Regions from separate parts of the Clostridioides sp. LIBA-6622 genome, predicted to be linked through region 3. Evidence: a T-box and tRNA genes for the amino acid it is inferred to sense, from the RefSeq annotation. Region 3 holds a T-box; the other regions hold tRNA genes.

Region 1 (5,494 bases), 1.2 Mb from region 3:
CGACTAACCCAGGGCGGACGAACCTTCCCCTGGAAACCTTGGGTTTACGGCCTGTGGGATTCTCACCCACATCTCGCTACTCATGCCAACATTCTCACTCCCATACTGTCCACATGTCCTTACGGTCATGCTTCAACCCGTATGGGAAGCTCCCCTACCCATCATAATGATGCCGTAGCTTCGGTAGTAAGTTTTAGCCCCGGAAATCTTCGGCGCAGGATCACTCGACCAGTGAGCTATTACGCACTCTTTGAATGAGTGGCTGCTTCTAAGCCAACATCCTGGTTGTCTGTGCAATCCCACATCCTTTACCACTTAACTTACATTTAGGGACCTTAGCTGACGATCTGGGCTGTTGCCCTTTCGACTATGAATCTTATCACCCACAGTCTGACTCCCAAGTATAAGATGACGGCATTCGGAGTTTGATAGTCTTCGGTAGGTGCAATACCCCCTAGGACATTCAGTGCTCTACCTCCGTATCTCTCACCTTGAGGCTAGCCCTAAAGCTATTTCGGGGAGAACCAGCTATCTCCGGGCTCGATTGGAATTTCACCGCTACCCACAAGTCATCCCCGAGCTTTTCAACGCTCGTGGGTTCGGACCTCCACGAAATTTTACTTTCGCTTCATCCTGCTCATGGGTAGGTCGCCCGGTTTCGGGTCTACGTCAAGTAACTGAACGCTCAGTTAAAACTCGCTTTCGCTACGGCTCCACACCTTAAGTGCTTAACCTTGCTACTTAACGTAACTCGTTGGCCCGTTCTACAAAAAGTACGCGGTCACACAAGAAATGTGCTTCCACAGCTTGTAAGTGCAGGGTTTCAGGTTCTATTTCACTCCCCTCCCGGGGTTCTTTTCACCTTTCCCTCACGGTACTATACGCTATCGGTCACTAGGTAGTATTTAGCCTTGGAGGGTGGTCCCTCCTGCTTCCCACAGGGTTTCACGTGTCCCGTGGTACTCTGGATCATATCTAAAGTCTTCTCGTTTAACATACAGGACTATTACCTTCTGTGGTGGGTCTTTCCAAACCTCTTCAATTACGATACCTCTTCGTTATGATATGTCCGCAACCCCAATAAAGAAAACTTTATTGGTTTGGGCTCTTCCGCGTTCGCTCGCCGCTACTTACGGAATCGAATTTCTTTCTCTTCCTTCAGGTACTTAGATGTTTCAGTTCCCTGAGTTCCCCTCATTAAGCTATGAATTCACTTAATGATACTTAGACATTACTCTAAGTGAGTTTCCTCATTCGGAAATCTTCGGATCAAAGTTTACGTGCAACTCCCCGAAGCTTATCGCAGCTTATCGCGTCCTTCATCGGCTCCTAGTGCCAAGGCATCCGCCCTGCACCCTTAATAACTTGACCAGTTAAAAAGGTTTGATAGATTAAAGTCTATCAACTTGATAATTTTAAAAAGTTATCAGCTTTATATATTACAAATTAGATGTCATATCACTAAATATATATGCAGTTTTTAAGGTGCTAACGCACAAAGCTTGGATAAAAATAAGCTTAAAGTGCAATGTAAGAGTCTACTAGATAAATCAAAGATTTAAGTAATATGCTCTTAAATGGTGGAGATGAGGAGAGTCGAACTCCTGACCCCTTGCTTGCAAGGCAAGTGCTCTCCCAACTGAGCTACACCCCCAAATATGAAGTTCATAAAGAACTTTCAAAATTAAACAGTAGGCAATTCTCCTTAGAAAGGAGGTGATCCAGCCGCACCTTCCGATACGGCTACCTTGTTACGACTTCACCCCAGTTATTGATTCCACCTTCGACGACTTCTTCCAAAAGGTTAGATAATCGGCTTCGGGCGTCTCCAACTCCCGTGGTGTGACGGGCGGTGTGTACAAGACCCGGGAACGCATTCACCGCAGCATTCTGATCTGCGATTACTAGTAACTCCAGCTTCATGTAGGCGAGTTTCAGCCTACAATCCGAACTGAGAGTAGCTTTAAGGGATTAGCTCCACCTTACGGCTTGGCAACCCTCTGTACTACCCATTGTAGCACGTGTGTAGCCCTAAGCATAAGGGGCATGATGATTTGACGTCATCCCCACCTTCCTCCAGGTTATCCCTGGCAGTCTCTCTAGAGTGCCCAACTTAATGATGGCAACTAAAGACAAGGGTTGCGCTCGTTGCGGGACTTAACCCAACATCTCACGACACGAGCTGACGACAACCATGCACCACCTGTCACCAATGTCCCCGAAGGGAACTCTCCGATTAAGGAGATGTCATTGGGATGTCAAGCTTAGGTAAGGTTCTTCGCGTTGCTTCGAATTAAACCACATGCTCCGCTACTTGTGCGGGTCCCCGTCAATTCCTTTGAGTTTCACTCTTGCGAGCGTACTTCCCAGGCGGAGTACTTAATGCGTTAGCTGCGGCACCGAGGGGGGTAACCCCCGACACCTAGTACTCATCGTTTACAGCGTGGACTACCAGGGTATCTAATCCTGTTTGCTCCCCACGCTTTCGTGCCTCAGCGTCAGTTACAGTCCAGAGAGCCGCCTTCGCAACTGGTGTTCCTCCTAATATCTACGCATTTCACCGCTACACTAGGAATTCCACTCTCCTCTCCTGCACTCAAGTCTCCCAGTTTCAAGAGCTTACTACGGTTGAGCCGTAGCCTTTCACTCCTGACTTGAAAGACCGCCTACGCACCCTTTACGCCCAGTAAATCCGGATAACGCTAGCCCCCTACGTATTACCGCGGCTGCTGGCACGTAGTTAGCCGGGGCTTCCTCCTCAAGTACCGTCATTATCTTCCTTGAGGACAGAGTTTTACGACCCGAAGGCCTTCATCACTCACGCGGCGTTGCTGCATCAGGCTTTCGCCCATTGTGCAATATTCCCCACTGCTGCCTCCCGTAGGAGTTTGGACCGTGTCTCAGTTCCAATGTGGCCGATCACCCTCTCAGGTCGGCTACTGATCGTCGCCTTGGTAAGCCGTTACCTTACCAACTAGCTAATCAGACGCGGGTCCATCCTGTACTGGCTCACCTTTGATATTTAAGAGATGCCTCTCAAATATGTTATCCCGTATTAGCATACCTTTCGGTATGTTATCCGTGTGTACAGGGTAGGTTACCCACGCGTTACTCACCCGTCCGCCGCTCTTTACCGAAGTAAATCGCTCAACTTGCATGTGTTAGGCACGCCGCCAGCGTTCATCCTGAGCCAGGATCAAACTCTCAAATAAAAGTTTATCAGGCTCAGATACTATTGTTATCAAAATATCTGGCTTTATGGTTTGTTTCTTGTTTTATAAATTAACCTACTGTTTAATTTTCAAAGTTCTTTAAATTATTGTGGTGGGCCATCAGGGACTCGAACCCCAGACCTACCGGTTATGAGCCGGGCGCTCTAACCAACTGAGCTAATGGCCCACAATAATTTGTGGTGCCGAAGACCGGAATCGAACCGGTACGAGAGGTAAGTCCCGCAGGATTTTAAGTCCTGTGCGTCTGCCAGTTCCGCCACTTCGGCACATCACCTGGCTATGTCCTACTCTCCCAGGCAGTTTCCCACCAAGTACCATCAGCGCTAGAGAGCTTAACTTCTGTGTTCGGAATGGGAACAGGTGTATCCTCTCTGCTATTATAACCAGATTATTGTCTAAATTTTCATTTAATTTTTTTCTAAGACAAGTATTATAATAACATTTTTGTCTTATTGTGTCAACACTTTTTTTATTCGATTTTTTAGCTTATAAAACTATTAAAAATCTATAATTTTTGACAACTTTAAATATATAGAGTTAGCACTCTAAAAACTACACATATATCTTACTGAATGAACATCAAATAATTTGGTCAAGTCCTCGACCTATTAGTATCGATAAGCTAAATACATTGCTGCACTTACACCTTCGACCTATCAACCAGATAGTCTTTCTGGGGTCTTACCCTTGCGGTGGGAAATCTTATCTTGAAGTCGGCTTCGCGCTTAGATGCTTTCAGCGCTTATCCATTCCGTACATAGCTACCCAGCCATGCCCTTGGCAGAACAACTGGTACACCAGAGGTACGTCCATCCCGGTCCTCTCGTACTAAGGACAGGTCTTCTCAAATTTCCTACGCCTGCGACGGATAGGGACCGAACTGTCTCACGACGTTCTGAACCCAGCTCGCGTACCACTTTAATGGGCGAACAGCCCAACCCTTGGGACCTACTACAGCCCCAGGATGTGATGAGCCGACATCGAGGTGCCAAACCTCCCCGTCGATGTGGACTCTTGGGGGAGATAAGCCTGTTATCCCCAGGGTAGCTTTTATCCGTTGAGCGATGGCCCTTCCACGCAGAACCACCGGATCACTAAGTCCGATTTTCATCCTTGCTCGACCTGTATGTCTTGCAATCAAGCTCTCTTTTGCCTTTACACTCTACGTACGATTTCCGACCGTACTGAGAGAACCTTTGAGCGCCTCCGTTACCTTTTGGGAGGCGACCGCCCCAGTCAAACTGCCCACCTGACAGTGTCCCAAGACCAGATTCATGGCCTATGGTTAGAGTCCCAGTACTACAAGGGTGGTATCCCAAGGATGGCTCCGCCAAAACTGGCGTCCTGGTTTCAAAGCCTCCCACCTATCCTGTACATGTAGTACCAAGACCCAATGTCAAGCTACAGTAAAGCTCCATGGGGTCTTTCCGTCCTGTCGCAGGTATCCGGCATCTTCACCGGAATTACAATTTCACCGAGTCTGTTGTTGAGACAGTGCCCAAATCGTTACGCCTTTCGTGCGGGTCGGAACTTACCCGACAAGGAATTTCGCTACCTTAGGACCGTTATAGTTACGGCCGCCGTTTACTGGGGCTTAAGTTCACTGCTTCGATTACTCTAACAGATCCCCTTAACCTTCCAGCACCGGGCAGGCGTCAGCTCCTATACATCGTCTTGCGACTTAGCAGAAACCTATGTTTTTGGTAAACAGTCGCTTGGGCCTATTCTCTGCGGCCACCAGATGGTGGCACCCCTTATCCCTAAGTTACGGGGTCATTTTGCCGAGTTCCTTAACAACAGTTCTCTCGCGGGCCTTAGGATACTCTCCTCACCCACCTGTGTCGGTTTGCGGTACGGGTACCTTTAACCTCGATAGAGACTTTTCTTGACAGTGTGAAATCAGCTACTTCGCTACTAAATTTCGCTCCCCATCACATCCCAGCATTATCAAAGCGGATTTACCTACTCTGACTGCCTCAATGCTTGGGCACACATAACCAACAGTGTGCTTAGCTTATCCTACTGTGTCATCCCATCTCTCAAACGGTTATCGGTAGTACAGGAATATCAACCTGTTGTCCATCACCTACGCCTTTCGGCCTCAGCTTAGGTCCCGACTAACCCAGGGCGGACGAACCTTCCCCTGGAAACCTTGGGTTTACGGCCTGTGGGATTCTCACCCACATCTCGCTACTCATGCCAACATTCTCACTCCCATACTGTCCACATGTCCTTACGGTCATGCTTCAACCCGTATGGGA
Region 2 (5,494 bases), 1.2 Mb from region 3:
GGCTTCGCGCTTAGATGCTTTCAGCGCTTATCCATTCCGTACATAGCTACCCAGCCATGCCCTTGGCAGAACAACTGGTACACCAGAGGTACGTCCATCCCGGTCCTCTCGTACTAAGGACAGGTCTTCTCAAATTTCCTACGCCTGCGACGGATAGGGACCGAACTGTCTCACGACGTTCTGAACCCAGCTCGCGTACCACTTTAATGGGCGAACAGCCCAACCCTTGGGACCTACTACAGCCCCAGGATGTGATGAGCCGACATCGAGGTGCCAAACCTCCCCGTCGATGTGGACTCTTGGGGGAGATAAGCCTGTTATCCCCAGGGTAGCTTTTATCCGTTGAGCGATGGCCCTTCCACGCAGAACCACCGGATCACTAAGTCCGATTTTCATCCTTGCTCGACCTGTATGTCTTGCAATCAAGCTCTCTTTTGCCTTTACACTCTACGTACGATTTCCGACCGTACTGAGAGAACCTTTGAGCGCCTCCGTTACCTTTTGGGAGGCGACCGCCCCAGTCAAACTGCCCACCTGACAGTGTCCCAAGACCAGATTCATGGCCTATGGTTAGAGTCCCAGTACTACAAGGGTGGTATCCCAAGGATGGCTCCGCCAAAACTGGCGTCCTGGTTTCAAAGCCTCCCACCTATCCTGTACATGTAGTACCAAGACCCAATGTCAAGCTACAGTAAAGCTCCATGGGGTCTTTCCGTCCTGTCGCAGGTATCCGGCATCTTCACCGGAATTACAATTTCACCGAGTCTGTTGTTGAGACAGTGCCCAAATCGTTACGCCTTTCGTGCGGGTCGGAACTTACCCGACAAGGAATTTCGCTACCTTAGGACCGTTATAGTTACGGCCGCCGTTTACTGGGGCTTAAGTTCACTGCTTCGATTACTCTAACAGATCCCCTTAACCTTCCAGCACCGGGCAGGCGTCAGCTCCTATACATCGTCTTGCGACTTAGCAGAAACCTATGTTTTTGGTAAACAGTCGCTTGGGCCTATTCTCTGCGGCCACCAGATGGTGGCACCCCTTATCCCTAAGTTACGGGGTCATTTTGCCGAGTTCCTTAACAACAGTTCTCTCGCGGGCCTTAGGATACTCTCCTCACCCACCTGTGTCGGTTTGCGGTACGGGTACCTTTAACCTCGATAGAGACTTTTCTTGACAGTGTGAAATCAGCTACTTCGCTACTAAATTTCGCTCCCCATCACATCCCAGCATTATCAAAGCGGATTTACCTACTCTGACTGCCTCAATGCTTGGGCACACATAACCAACAGTGTGCTTAGCTTATCCTACTGTGTCATCCCATCTCTCAAACGGTTATCGGTAGTACAGGAATATCAACCTGTTGTCCATCACCTACGCCTTTCGGCCTCAGCTTAGGTCCCGACTAACCCAGGGCGGACGAACCTTCCCCTGGAAACCTTGGGTTTACGGCCTGTGGGATTCTCACCCACATCTCGCTACTCATGCCAACATTCTCACTCCCATACTGTCCACATGTCCTTACGGTCATGCTTCAACCCGTATGGGAAGCTCCCCTACCCATCATAATGATGCCGTAGCTTCGGTAGTAAGTTTTAGCCCCGGAAATCTTCGGCGCAGGATCACTCGACCAGTGAGCTATTACGCACTCTTTGAATGAGTGGCTGCTTCTAAGCCAACATCCTGGTTGTCTGTGCAATCCCACATCCTTTACCACTTAACTTACATTTAGGGACCTTAGCTGACGATCTGGGCTGTTACCCTTTCGACTATGAATCTTATCACCCACAGTCTGACTCCCAAGTATAAGATGACGGCATTCGGAGTTTGATAGTCTTCGGTAGGTGCAATACCCCCTAGGACATTCAGTGCTCTACCTCCGTATCTCTCACCTTGAGGCTAGCCCTAAAGCTATTTCGGGGAGAACCAGCTATCTCCGGGCTCGATTGGAATTTCACCGCTACCCACAAGTCATCCCCGAGCTTTTCAACGCTCGTGGGTTCGGACCTCCACGAAATTTTACTTTCGCTTCATCCTGCTCATGGGTAGGTCGCCCGGTTTCGGGTCTACGTCAAGTAACTGAACGCTCAGTTAAAACTCGCTTTCGCTACGGCTCCACACCTTAAGTGCTTAACCTTGCTACTTAACGTAACTCGTTGGCCCGTTCTACAAAAAGTACGCGGTCACACAAGAAATGTGCTTCCACAGCTTGTAAGTGCAGGGTTTCAGGTTCTATTTCACTCCCCTCCCGGGGTTCTTTTCACCTTTCCCTCACGGTACTATACGCTATCGGTCACTAGGTAGTATTTAGCCTTGGAGGGTGGTCCCTCCTGCTTCCCACAGGGTTTCACGTGTCCCGTGGTACTCTGGATCATATCTAAAGTCTTCTCGTTTAACATACAGGACTATTACCTTCTGTGGTGGGTCTTTCCAAACCTCTTCAATTACGATACCTCTTCGTTATGATATGTCCGCAACCCCAATAAAGAAAACTTTATTGGTTTGGGCTCTTCCGCGTTCGCTCGCCGCTACTTACGGAATCGAATTTCTTTCTCTTCCTTCAGGTACTTAGATGTTTCAGTTCCCTGAGTTCCCCTCATTAAGCTATGAATTCACTTAATGATACTTAGACATTACTCTAAGTGAGTTTCCTCATTCGGAAATCTTCGGATCAAAGTTTACGTGCAACTCCCCGAAGCTTATCGCAGCTTATCGCGTCCTTCATCGGCTCCTAGTGCCAAGGCATCCGCCCTGCACCCTTAATAACTTGACCAGTTAAAAAGGTTTGATAGATTAAAGTCTATCAACTTGATAATTTTAAAAAGTTATCAGCTTTATATATTACAAATTAGATGTCATATCACTAAATATATATGCAGTTTTTAAGGTGCTAACGCACATCGCCAACAAACAAACTTCACATTCGTTCAGTTTATTCTGTTGCTTAAGGTGCTAACGCACAAAGCTTGAATAAAAATAAGCTTAAAGTGCAATGTAAGAGTCTACTAGATAAATCAAAGATTTAAGTAATATGCTCTTAAATGGTGGAGATGAGGAGAGTCGAACTCCTGACCCCTTGCTTGCAAGGCAAGTGCTCTCCCAACTGAGCTACACCCCCAAATATGAAGTTCATAAAGAACTTTCAAAATTAAACAGTAGGCAATTCTCCTTAGAAAGGAGGTGATCCAGCCGCACCTTCCGATACGGCTACCTTGTTACGACTTCACCCCAGTTATTGATTCCACCTTCGACGACTTCTTCCAAAAGGTTAGATAATCGGCTTCGGGCGTCTCCAACTCCCGTGGTGTGACGGGCGGTGTGTACAAGACCCGGGAACGCATTCACCGCAGCATTCTGATCTGCGATTACTAGTAACTCCAGCTTCATGTAGGCGAGTTTCAGCCTACAATCCGAACTGAGAGTAGCTTTAAGGGATTAGCTCCACCTTACGGCTTGGCAACCCTCTGTACTACCCATTGTAGCACGTGTGTAGCCCTAAGCATAAGGGGCATGATGATTTGACGTCATCCCCACCTTCCTCCAGGTTATCCCTGGCAGTCTCTCTAGAGTGCCCAACTTAATGATGGCAACTAAAGACAAGGGTTGCGCTCGTTGCGGGACTTAACCCAACATCTCACGACACGAGCTGACGACAACCATGCACCACCTGTCACCAATGTCCCCGAAGGGAACTCTCCGATTAAGGAGATGTCATTGGGATGTCAAGCTTAGGTAAGGTTCTTCGCGTTGCTTCGAATTAAACCACATGCTCCGCTACTTGTGCGGGTCCCCGTCAATTCCTTTGAGTTTCACTCTTGCGAGCGTACTTCCCAGGCGGAGTACTTAATGCGTTAGCTGCGGCACCGAGGGGGGTAACCCCCGACACCTAGTACTCATCGTTTACAGCGTGGACTACCAGGGTATCTAATCCTGTTTGCTCCCCACGCTTTCGTGCCTCAGCGTCAGTTACAGTCCAGAGAGCCGCCTTCGCAACTGGTGTTCCTCCTAATATCTACGCATTTCACCGCTACACTAGGAATTCCACTCTCCTCTCCTGCACTCAAGTCTCCCAGTTTCAAGAGCTTACTACGGTTGAGCCGTAGCCTTTCACTCCTGACTTGAAAGACCGCCTACGCACCCTTTACGCCCAGTAAATCCGGATAACGCTAGCCCCCTACGTATTACCGCGGCTGCTGGCACGTAGTTAGCCGGGGCTTCCTCCTCAAGTACCGTCATTATCTTCCTTGAGGACAGAGTTTTACGACCCGAAGGCCTTCATCACTCACGCGGCGTTGCTGCATCAGGCTTTCGCCCATTGTGCAATATTCCCCACTGCTGCCTCCCGTAGGAGTTTGGACCGTGTCTCAGTTCCAATGTGGCCGATCACCCTCTCAGGTCGGCTACTGATCGTCGCCTTGGTAAGCCGTTACCTTACCAACTAGCTAATCAGACGCGGGTCCATCCTGTACTGGCTCACCTTTGATATTTAAGAGATGCCTCTCAAATATGTTATCCCGTATTAGCATACCTTTCGGTATGTTATCCGTGTGTACAGGGTAGGTTACCCACGCGTTACTCACCCGTCCGCCGCTCTTTACCGAAGTAAATCGCTCAACTTGCATGTGTTAGGCACGCCGCCAGCGTTCATCCTGAGCCAGGATCAAACTCTCAAACAAAAGTTTATCAGGCTCAGATACTATTGTTATCAAAATATCTGGCTTTATGGTTTGTTTCTTGTTTTATAAATTAACCTACTGTTTAATTTTCAAAGTTCTTTAATGATATAGTTAGATGGTAGCGGTAATAGGAGTCGAACCTATGACCTTTCGGGTATGAACCGAACGCTCTAGCCAACTAAGCTATACCGCCCTATTTCTGGTGCCCAGAGGCGGAATCGAACCACCGACACGGGGATTTTCAGTCCCCTGCTCTACCGACTGAGCTATCTGGGCAAATGGTGGGCCTAGCTGGACTCGAACCAGCGACCTCACGCTTATCAGGCGTGCGCTCTAACCACCTGAGCTATAGGCCCTTTTCTTGGTCGAGGTGAAGGGACTCGAACCCCCGGCCCCATGGTCCCAAACCATGTGCGCTACCAAACTGCGCTACACCTCGAAATTTTATTTACTATCTTATACTACTCTAAAATTCATTTTTTTTCAAGTCCTTTTTATTTGGCAGGGGTGGAGGGACTCGAACCCCCGGCGCACGGTTTTGGAGACCGACGCTCTACCAACTGAGCTACACCCCTATGAAGAATAGTGGACCTTCAGGGACTCGAACCCCAGACCTACCGGTTATGAGCCGGGCGCTCTAACCAACTGAGCTAAAGGTCCAAGTTGGTCGAGGTGAAGGGACTCGAACCCCCGGCCCCATGGTCCCAAACCATGTGCGCTACCAAACTGCGCTACACCTCGTTTTTAAATGGCGGAGAAGGAGGGATTCGAACCCTCGCACCGGTTACCCAGCCTAATCCCTTAGCAGGGGATCCTCTTGA
Region 3 (5,494 bases):
TTCAGAAGCAACAAAAAATACTTTACCTAGTCCTAAAAGAGTATCAGGAAATGATAGAAATGAAACTAATGCTGCAGTTATAAGCGGTTTATATGAAACAAAAGAGTTGAAAAATGCATATGTAACAAAAGATGGTATGAATAAGCAGGGTGACCTTATAGACTCATTAGCAGTAGGTTCATTGGCAGCAAAAAATAATTCACCAGTAGTTTTAGTAGGAAACAAATTAAATGAAGAACAAGAAAAAGTATTGAATACTAAAAGTCTAAAAACAATCACACAGGTTGGTGGCTCAGGTAATGAAAGTGCTTTTTCTGAAATAAAAAAATCACAATCTACAACAGTATATGAAGTTAAAACTTTAGAAGAATTGAAAACAGCTTTAGCTAAAGCTGATGCAAATGATGTTATAAATGTTAAACCATCAGGAGCTATATCAAATGACTTATCATTGAGTACCAATAATTCAATTTCTGTAAATTTAAATGGTACATATACAGGGACTATAGTAGTGACTGCTCCAAATGCAGATATAGTTAATAAAGGTACAATAAGTAAAGTATTAGTTAAAGACAGTAAGGGTGGAACAATAATAAATGAAAGTGGAGCAAAAATAGAAAAAGTAGAGATACAAAATAATTCTAGTAATGTTGTAGTTAAGAATAATGGTAAAATAACAAATATAAAAAATGATGCAGCAGGAACTAATATAAAAAATGAAGGGACAATAACTGATAAAGTGGAAGGTTCTCAGACTCCAAGTATAGATGGTACTAAACCAGGAGGAAGTTCATCTGGGGGTTCTTCATCAAGTGGAGGAAGTTCAAGTGGTGGTTCATCTGTAAAAGACAAATTAATAACATCAATAACAGCACTTGAAGATTCAATAAAGAATCAAAATGTAGAAAATGGAACAGAATTAAGTAGATTAAACTTGCCCAAAGAGTTATCAGCAACCGTATCTGGAGTAGCTAATACTAAAGTAGGGGTAACATGGAAAAGTATACCAGAGTACAGTTCTACAACACCAGGAATATATATATTCAATGCCAATTTATCAAGTGGATATAAATTATCAGAAGGAGTATCACTACCAAGTATTATAGTAAAAGTGGCTGAACCTGTTAAAATTGAAACGATAAAAATTACTGATGCTGATACATTAGAAAAAGCTCTCGATTTACAAGAAGATGGTCAAATCTGGCAAATAGATGGACAAATAAATATTAAAAAGCCAGTTGTTATACATAAAAAAATAATTATAAATGGTATTAATAATGCTGAGTTAATGAAATCTGTAGAATTTACTGACACTATACCAGGATATGAAAATATAGTGACATTAGATAGAATAGATAATGTAGAAATAAATAATCTAAAAGTAACAGGTTTAGATTCTGATAGGTTAAATAAATCAGGAATGCATATTTATTTGTCACAAAATATTAAATTAAATAATGTAACTTTGAATAATAATAAGGGAGCAGGTCTAATAGTAAATGGGTCATCAGTTACAGCTTCAAATCTTGAAACAAGTGGAAATGGATGGTATGGAGTAAATATAGAATATGTAAAAGCAGATGGTGTTGTAAGTGAAACTAATGCAAACTTAACTTTAACAGATAATTGTAATATAAGTGAATATACTCCAATACAAACAGATAATTATGATAAAGATAAAGTAATTGTTAATGGATTTGGAGATTGCACAATATTACAAGGTTCAAAAACTGTTACTTGGGGTAAAGCTTCTATAACTATGAGTGAACTTAATAATATAACAAAAGAAAATAAGATAGATGAAAATCAAGATGGTAGTATACCTAAATTTGAAAATATAGAAGATAGAGCATCAGTAGATATTGCACTAAAAAAAGGTAAAAATAATTATCAGAATGTAAGAGTACAAATAAAAGAGGTAGATGGTTCAGATAGCTTAGAGGGAATACAATTAATTGCCCAAGATAGCAATAAAAATTGGTTTAACATAGTAAAAACAGGATGGGGACCAATGGCAGGATTCTCATTGCAAGATGCAACAACATCAGTTTATCTAGTTGGAAATACAGAAGGTACTTATAAAGTAAAAATACAACTAGTTGATGTCAATAATTCAAATAAAGTAATAACAGAAACAACTGCATCAGTAAAGGTAGTCAATAATTAGTAAATAAAAGATTAACCTTAAATCTTCTAAAATTACTTAATAATATTATTTTTTTTAGAAAATAGAGTAAGCTATATTTTAAATAAATACAATGCTTGCTCTATATGGTATAATAATAAGTAATGCAAAAGATGAGGTGAAATTTGTTTATGAATAAAAAAGTAATGATAGGTATGAGTGGAGGAGTGGATAGCTCTGTAGCTGCATATCTTTTAAAACAACAAGGGTATGATGTCATTGGTGTTACTATGAAATTGTGGCAAGATGATGACGATGTTGAAAATGAAGGTGGTTGTTGCTCTTTATCAGCAGTTGAAGATGCTAGAAGAGTAGCAAATAAAATAGGTATACCATTTTATGTTCTAAATTTTAGAGAAGTATTTAAAGAAAAAGTAATAGATTATTTTATAGATGAATATTTAGAAGGAAAAACTCCTAATCCTTGTATAGCTTGTAATAAACATATAAAATTTGATGATTTTTATAAAAAAGCTAGACAAATAGGTTGTGATTATGTAGCTACAGGTCACTATGCAAAGATAGAAAAGGATGAAAGTACAGGAAGATATTTGCTAAAAAAATCTGTTACAGATAAAAAAGACCAAACTTATGCACTTTATAATCTTACACAGGAACAACTAGAACATACTTTATTGCCAATAGGTGATTATGAAAAAGATAGGGTAAGAGAAATTGCTAAAGAAATGGGCATGGCAGTTCATAATAAGCCTGATAGTCAAGAAATTTGCTTTGTAAAAGATAATGACTATGCAAATTATGTAAAAAAACATTCTAAAAAACGTATTGAAGAAGGTTTTTTTGTAGATACTAAAGGAAATATACTTGGAAAACACAAGGGTATACTATATTATACAATAGGTCAAAGAAAAGGACTTGGAATTACTTTTGGAAAGCCAATGTTTGTAATAGATATAAATCCAATAAATAATACTATAGTTCTTGGAGACAATGAAGAATTGTTCAAAAAAGAACTTATTGCAAAAAATGTTAACTTTATATCAATAGATAAATTAGAAGAACCATTAAGAGTTCAAGCAAAAATAAGATATTCAGCAAAACCATCACCAGCAACTATTCATAAAGTAGGAGAAGATACTATTAAAATAGTTTTTGATGAATCTCAAAGGGCTATTACTAAAGGTCAATCTGTGGTAATGTATGATGGAGATATTGTAGTAGGTGGCGGAATAATCGAGAAAAGTTTATAAAAACGTCTAAAAAATTAAAAAAATAAATAAAAAAGTATATTAAAGTGGAATAAAGTTTATAAAATAAAATTATTATATATGAAAATATAGTATTGATTAATTTTGTAAAATTTAGTAATATAATTAGTATATTAATTAAAAAGCAAATACAGTGATAAGGAATAGTAAAATATTTGATGTCTTACAGAGAGAGGGAAAATGCTGGAAGCCCTTAGAATATAATATTTGAAGCAGCCTTTTAGTAGCAATCTTGAAAAATTTATCTTATGTAAAGAAGATAAAAGTAGAGATTGACGGTAGTTACGTTATAGCTAAGGTTTTCCGAAGATATCATAGTTTTTATGATAATTAGGGTGGTACCGCGATTGTCCTCGCCCCTATAAATTTATTTATAGGGACGAGGTTTTTTATTTAAACGAAAAAATAAAATTTATTAGGAGGAACATAATATGGAAAAGATGGGATTAAACGAAATAAGAAGTAAGTTTTTAGAGTTTTTTGAGTCAAAAGGTCATTATGTAGCAAATAGTTATTCTTTAGTACCAAACAATGATAAGAGTTTATTACTTATAAATTCAGGTATGGCACCTTTGAAAAACTATTTTTCAGGTGTAGAAGTACCTCCAAATGTAAGAATGTGTACATCTCAAAAATGTATAAGAACTGGAGACATAGAAAATGTAGGTATAACTGCAAGACATGCTACATTCTTTGAAATGATGGGTAACTTCTCATTTGGAGATTACTTTAAAAGAGAGTCAATCAAATGGGGATGGGAATTTGTTACAGAATGGTTAAATATACCAGAGGATAAGATATGGGTAACTGTATATGAGGAAGATGATGATTCTTATGATATATGGGCAAAAGAAATGAATTTTCCAGAAGAAAGAATGGTTAAGCTTGGTAAAGATGATAACTTCTGGGAAATAGGTACAGGTCCTTGTGGTCCTTGTTCAGAAATTTATTTTGATAGAGGAGAAGAGTATGGATGTGATAATCCAGATTGTAAACCAGGGTGTGATTGCGACCGTTATTTGGAATTCTGGAACCATGTATTTACTCAATTTGATAGAGATGAAGAAGGAAACTATAGCTTATTAGAAAGTAAAAATATAGATACAGGTATGGGTCTTGAAAGAATGGGATGTATCATGCAAGGTGTTGATACTATCTTTGAAGTAGATACAATTAAGTCTATATTAGAAGCTGTTGAGAAATTAACAGGAGTAAAATATGGAGAGAATCCAAAAAATGATATATCACTAAGAATAATAACTGACCATATAAGAGCTGTAACATTTTTAGTTAGTGATGGAGTACTTCCATCAAATGAAGGAAGAGGATATGTCCTTAGAAGACTTCTTAGACGTGCTGCTCGTCATGGTAAATTATTAGGTGTAAAAGAATTATTTTTACAAAAACTAATAGATGAAGTTATAAAAGTAAATGATAAAGCATATCCAGTTTTAGTTGAAAAAGAAAGCTATATTAAAAAAGTAGTTGGAATAGAAGAAGAAAAATTCAATGAAACTATAGACCAAGGAACAGAAATATTAAACTCTTATATAGAAGTATTAAAAAATGAAGGAAAAACTGTTTTAAGTGGTCAAGAAGCTTTTAAATTATATGATACTTATGGCTTCCCTATAGACTTGACTAAAGAAATTTTAGAAGAAGAACATTTATCTGTAGATGAAGAAGCTTTTAATGAAGAAATGGAAAAACAAAAAGAAAGAGCTAGAAATGCTAGAGGAAATATGGATGGAGAAAGCTGGAAGGAAGACCCTCTATCAAAATTAGAATCTACAGTTGACAGTATATTTAATGGATATAGTGAAATATATGGTGAAGGAACTATTGAAGCTATAGTTAAAGATGATGAATTAGTTCAAAGTGCAGAAGAAGGAGATAAGGTATCTATAGTACTAGACAATACTACTTTCTATCCTGAGGGTGGAGGACAAGTTGGAGATTGTGGATTAATAACTAATGAAAACCTAGTTGTAGAAGTACTAAATACTAAAAAAGGAGCTAATAATAGTATAAAACATATAGGTATAATAAAATCAGGAAAAATCAGCAATGGAGATAAAGT
Region 4 (5,494 bases), 1.2 Mb from region 3:
CCACAATTCTCAAAAAGATAATTACTTATTTTTTTGGAAAAGTACAATACTTTATATATATCCATTTAGAAAGTATTGTTATGTTAAAAATGTTGGGTTTGAATTAAGACTGATATACAATAAAATAATAAGATATTTTATTAGGATGTTTTTCTGTAGGAAAAGCATCCTTTTTTATTTAAACAATAGAAAAACTATGCATTAAAATTACTTAATACAATAGTATTGTTAATAAAAGCAGTTTATATATCAAGAATTAAAAGTTTTATATACTATAATAACATAGTCTATGAATATACATTAGTATAATTCGTAGACTATGTTATTATAGCTTATATATTATTAAAATGTTCATTATTTAATAATATATAAGAGTATTAAATTAAAGGGGTTAGTATCTATATATAATATTGTAAATCATATATATAGATACTAATAAATAGAAATTGATAATTAGAAAAGTAAAATCAAAATGTTTGTACTAATATTTGGAATATTATAGTGTTTTTATAAGTATACATATACAGGGTGATGTTGTGAGAAAGTATATAAAACATATAATTTTCAGTTTTGTTATGGTGTGTCTAGTAATAGTGTCAATATTTGAAGTGAAAAATATATCTGAAGATGTTATTAAGTATATGCCAGTAACAAATAAAACAATAATTTTAGATGCTGGTCATGGGGGGATTGATCCAGGTGCGTTAAATAAGGATAAGAGCACATCTGAAAAGGATATTAATCTAGCTATAACACTTAAGCTTAGAGAGCTTATAGAATCAAGCGGAGGCCTTGTAATATTGACTAGAGAAGATGATAGTAGTCTTTACAAAGAGGGAAATAACAAAACAACAAGACAAAAGTATAATGAGAATTTGAAAAATAGGAAAGAAATGATATCCAATTCTAATGCTAATATGTTTGTTTCCATACATCTCAATGCATTTGAACAATCAAAATACTATGGAGCTCAAACTTTTTATCCTAAAGACAAGCAAGATAGTAAAGAATTATCAAAGTGTATTCAAGAAGAACTTAAAAGAGTAGTAGATAAGACCAATAATAGAGAGGTTAAACCTAGAGACGATATATATCTTTTAAAAGAAAACAACATTCCATCAGTATTAATAGAGTGTGGTTTTTTATCAAATGAAAAAGAATGTAAACTTTTGACTGATGAAACATACCAAGAGAAGATAGCATGGGCAATATACATAGGAATACAAAAATATCTAAGTTAAAGTTAGCATATAATATAGGTCTGAATATGTAAATAGCTTGTATTAAAGCAGTTAAAATGCATTAATATAGGCTATTTTTGTTTTGACAAAAAAATATTTAAAATAAAAGTTAAAAAAGCGTTGACTTGGAATCATATAGATGGTATTATATATGAGTGCCCAAAAGGAGCACAAAAATACGACAAAAGAACTTTGAAAATTAAACAGTAGGTTAATTTATAAACAAGAAACAAACCATAAAGCCAGATATTTTGATAACAATAGTATCTGAGCCTGATAAACTTTTATTTGAGAGTTTGATCCTGGCTCAGGATGAACGCTGGCGGCGTGCCTAACACATGCAAGTTGAGCGATTTACTTCGGTAAAGAGCGGCGGACGGGTGAGTAACGCGTGGGTAACCTACCCTGTACACACGGATAACATACCGAAAGGTATGCTAATACGGGATAACATATTTGAGAGGCATCTCTTAAATATCAAAGGTGAGCCAGTACAGGATGGACCCGCGTCTGATTAGCTAGTTGGTAAGGTAACGGCTTACCAAGGCGACGATCAGTAGCCGACCTGAGAGGGTGATCGGCCACATTGGAACTGAGACACGGTCCAAACTCCTACGGGAGGCAGCAGTGGGGAATATTGCACAATGGGCGAAAGCCTGATGCAGCAACGCCGCGTGAGTGATGAAGGCCTTCGGGTCGTAAAACTCTGTCCTCAAGGAAGATAATGACGGTACTTGAGGAGGAAGCCCCGGCTAACTACGTGCCAGCAGCCGCGGTAATACGTAGGGGGCTAGCGTTATCCGGATTTACTGGGCGTAAAGGGTGCGTAGGCGGTCTTTCAAGTCAGGAGTGAAAGGCTACGGCTCAACCGTAGTAAGCTCTTGAAACTGGGAGACTTGAGTGCAGGAGAGGAGAGTGGAATTCCTAGTGTAGCGGTGAAATGCGTAGATATTAGGAGGAACACCAGTTGCGAAGGCGGCTCTCTGGACTGTAACTGACGCTGAGGCACGAAAGCGTGGGGAGCAAACAGGATTAGATACCCTGGTAGTCCACGCTGTAAACGATGAGTACTAGGTGTCGGGGGTTACCCCCCTCGGTGCCGCAGCTAACGCATTAAGTACTCCGCCTGGGAAGTACGCTCGCAAGAGTGAAACTCAAAGGAATTGACGGGGACCCGCACAAGTAGCGGAGCATGTGGTTTAATTCGAAGCAACGCGAAGAACCTTACCTAAGCTTGACATCCCAATGACATCTCCTTAATCGGAGAGTTCCCTTCGGGGACATTGGTGACAGGTGGTGCATGGTTGTCGTCAGCTCGTGTCGTGAGATGTTGGGTTAAGTCCCGCAACGAGCGCAACCCTTGTCTTTAGTTGCCATCATTAAGTTGGGCACTCTAGAGAGACTGCCAGGGATAACCTGGAGGAAGGTGGGGATGACGTCAAATCATCATGCCCCTTATGCTTAGGGCTACACACGTGCTACAATGGGTAGTACAGAGGGTTGCCAAGCCGTAAGGTGGAGCTAATCCCTTAAAGCTACTCTCAGTTCGGATTGTAGGCTGAAACTCGCCTACATGAAGCTGGAGTTACTAGTAATCGCAGATCAGAATGCTGCGGTGAATGCGTTCCCGGGTCTTGTACACACCGCCCGTCACACCACGGGAGTTGGAGACGCCCGAAGCCGATTATCTAACCTTTTGGAAGAAGTCGTCGAAGGTGGAATCAATAACTGGGGTGAAGTCGTAACAAGGTAGCCGTATCGGAAGGTGCGGCTGGATCACCTCCTTTCTAAGGAGAATTGCCTACTGTTTAATTTTGAAAGTTCTTTATGAACTTCATATTTGGGGGTGTAGCTCAGTTGGGAGAGCACTTGCCTTGCAAGCAAGGGGTCAGGAGTTCGACTCTCCTCATCTCCACCATTTAAGAGCATATTACTTAAATCTTTGATTTATCTAGTAGACTCTTACATTGCACTTTAAGCTTATTTTTATTCAAGCTTTGTGCGTTAGCACCTTAAGCAACAGAATAAACTGAACGAATGTGAAGTTTGTTTGTTGGCGATGTGCGTTAGCACCTTAAAAACTGCATATATATTTAGTGATATGACATCTAATTTGTAATATATAAAGCTGATAACTTTTTAAAATTATCAAGTTGATAGACTTTAATCTATCAAACCTTTTTAACTGGTCAAGTTATTAAGGGTGCAGGGCGGATGCCTTGGCACTAGGAGCCGATGAAGGACGCGATAAGCTGCGATAAGCTTCGGGGAGTTGCACGTAAACTTTGATCCGAAGATTTCCGAATGAGGAAACTCACTTAGAGTAATGTCTAAGTATCATTAAGTGAATTCATAGCTTAATGAGGGGAACTCAGGGAACTGAAACATCTAAGTACCTGAAGGAAGAGAAAGAAATTCGATTCCGTAAGTAGCGGCGAGCGAACGCGGAAGAGCCCAAACCAATAAAGTTTTCTTTATTGGGGTTGCGGACATATCATAACGAAGAGGTATCGTAATTGAAGAGGTTTGGAAAGACCCACCACAGAAGGTAATAGTCCTGTATGTTAAACGAGAAGACTTTAGATATGATCCAGAGTACCACGGGACACGTGAAACCCTGTGGGAAGCAGGAGGGACCACCCTCCAAGGCTAAATACTACCTAGTGACCGATAGCGTATAGTACCGTGAGGGAAAGGTGAAAAGAACCCCGGGAGGGGAGTGAAATAGAACCTGAAACCCTGCACTTACAAGCTGTGGAAGCACATTTCTTGTGTGACCGCGTACTTTTTGTAGAACGGGCCAACGAGTTACGTTAAGTAGCAAGGTTAAGCACTTAAGGTGTGGAGCCGTAGCGAAAGCGAGTTTTAACTGAGCGTTCAGTTACTTGACGTAGACCCGAAACCGGGCGACCTACCCATGAGCAGGATGAAGCGAAAGTAAAATTTCGTGGAGGTCCGAACCCACGAGCGTTGAAAAGCTCGGGGATGACTTGTGGGTAGCGGTGAAATTCCAATCGAGCCCGGAGATAGCTGGTTCTCCCCGAAATAGCTTTAGGGCTAGCCTCAAGGTGAGAGATACGGAGGTAGAGCACTGAATGTCCTAGGGGGTATTGCACCTACCGAAGACTATCAAACTCCGAATGCCGTCATCTTATACTTGGGAGTCAGACTGTGGGTGATAAGATTCATAGTCGAAAGGGCAACAGCCCAGATCGTCAGCTAAGGTCCCTAAATGTAAGTTAAGTGGTAAAGGATGTGGGATTGCACAGACAACCAGGATGTTGGCTTAGAAGCAGCCACTCATTCAAAGAGTGCGTAATAGCTCACTGGTCGAGTGATCCTGCGCCGAAGATTTCCGGGGCTAAAACTTACTACCGAAGCTACGGCATCATTATGATGGGTAGGGGAGCTTCCCATACGGGTTGAAGCATGACCGTAAGGACATGTGGACAGTATGGGAGTGAGAATGTTGGCATGAGTAGCGAGATGTGGGTGAGAATCCCACAGGCCGTAAACCCAAGGTTTCCAGGGGAAGGTTCGTCCGCCCTGGGTTAGTCGGGACCTAAGCTGAGGCCGAAAGGCGTAGGTGATGGACAACAGGTTGATATTCCTGTACTACCGATAACCGTTTGAGAGATGGGATGACACAGTAGGATAAGCTAAGCACACTGTTGGTTATGTGTGCCCAAGCATTGAGGCAGTCAGAGTAGGTAAATCCGCTTTGATAATGCTGGGATGTGATGGGGAGCGAAATTTAGTAGCGAAGTAGCTGATTTCACACTGTCAAGAAAAGTCTCTATCGAGGTTAAAGGTACCCGTACCGCAAACCGACACAGGTGGGTGAGGAGAGTATCCTAAGGCCCGCGAGAGAACTGTTGTTAAGGAACTCGGCAAAATGACCCCGTAACTTAGGGATAAGGGGTGCCACCATCCGGTGGCCGCAGAGAATAGGCCCAAGCGACTGTTTACCAAAAACATAGGTTTCTGCTAAGTCGCAAGACGATGTATAGGAGCTGACGCCTGCCCGGTGCTGGAAGGTTAAGGGGATCTGTTAGAGCAATCGAAGCAGTGAACTTAAGCCCCAGTAAACGGCGGCCGTAACTATAACGGTCCTAAGGTAGCGAAATTCCTTGTCGGGTAAGTTCCGACCCGCACGAAAGGCGTAACGATTTGGGCACTGTCTCAACAACAGACTCGGTGAAATTGTAATTCCGGTGAAGATGCCGGATACCTGCGACAGGACGGAAAGACCC

The links. The T-box of region 3 lies ahead of alaS (alanine--tRNA ligase). A T-box ahead of a tRNA ligase gene usually reads a tRNA of that ligase, here a tRNA-Ala.
Region 1: it encodes a tRNA-Ala, which carries the amino acid that the T-box ahead of alaS (alanine--tRNA ligase) is inferred to sense. The anticodon was not compared.
Region 2: it encodes a tRNA-Ala, which carries the amino acid that the T-box ahead of alaS (alanine--tRNA ligase) is inferred to sense. The anticodon was not compared.
Region 4: it encodes a tRNA-Ala, which carries the amino acid that the T-box ahead of alaS (alanine--tRNA ligase) is inferred to sense. The anticodon was not compared.

Annotation. Positions count from the first base shown of each region.
Region 1 covers NZ_CP196998.1:149,652-155,145, reverse strand. Annotated here, with positions in the region: rRNA gene ACTG47_RS01050 (23S ribosomal RNA) at 1-1,371, opposite strand, end outside; tRNA gene ACTG47_RS01045 (tRNA-Ala) at 1,579-1,654, opposite strand; rRNA gene ACTG47_RS01040 (16S ribosomal RNA) at 1,710-3,212, opposite strand; tRNA gene ACTG47_RS01035 (tRNA-Ile) at 3,323-3,399, opposite strand; tRNA gene ACTG47_RS01030 (tRNA-Leu) at 3,411-3,499, opposite strand; rRNA gene rrf (5S ribosomal RNA) at 3,505-3,621, opposite strand; rRNA gene ACTG47_RS01020 (23S ribosomal RNA) at 3,822-5,494, opposite strand, start outside.
Region 2 covers NZ_CP196998.1:135,379-140,872, reverse strand. Annotated here, with positions in the region: rRNA gene ACTG47_RS00990 (23S ribosomal RNA) at 1-2,770, opposite strand, end outside; tRNA gene ACTG47_RS00985 (tRNA-Ala) at 3,040-3,115, opposite strand; rRNA gene ACTG47_RS00980 (16S ribosomal RNA) at 3,171-4,673, opposite strand; tRNA gene ACTG47_RS00975 (tRNA-Met) at 4,790-4,866, opposite strand; tRNA gene ACTG47_RS00970 (tRNA-Phe) at 4,874-4,949, opposite strand; tRNA gene ACTG47_RS00965 (tRNA-Ile) at 4,953-5,029, opposite strand; tRNA gene ACTG47_RS00960 (tRNA-Pro) at 5,036-5,112, opposite strand; tRNA gene ACTG47_RS00955 (tRNA-Trp) at 5,173-5,248, opposite strand; tRNA gene ACTG47_RS00950 (tRNA-Ile) at 5,260-5,333, opposite strand; tRNA gene ACTG47_RS00945 (tRNA-Pro) at 5,338-5,414, opposite strand; tRNA gene ACTG47_RS00940 (tRNA-Ser) at 5,423-5,494, opposite strand, start outside.
Region 3 covers NZ_CP196998.1:1,309,546-1,315,039, forward strand. Annotated here, with positions in the region: gene ACTG47_RS06325 (cell wall-binding repeat-containing protein) at 1-2,167, shown strand, start outside; gene mnmA (tRNA 2-thiouridine(34) synthase MnmA) at 2,317-3,396, shown strand; T-box leader at 3,539-3,778, shown strand; gene alaS (alanine--tRNA ligase) at 3,846-5,494, shown strand, end outside.
Region 4 covers NZ_CP196998.1:127,818-133,311, forward strand. Annotated here, with positions in the region: gene rpsI (30S ribosomal protein S9) at 1-21, shown strand, start outside; gene cwlD (N-acetylmuramoyl-L-alanine amidase CwlD) at 537-1,241, shown strand; rRNA gene ACTG47_RS00865 (16S ribosomal RNA) at 1,526-3,028, shown strand; tRNA gene ACTG47_RS00870 (tRNA-Ala) at 3,084-3,159, shown strand; rRNA gene ACTG47_RS00875 (23S ribosomal RNA) at 3,429-5,494, shown strand, end outside.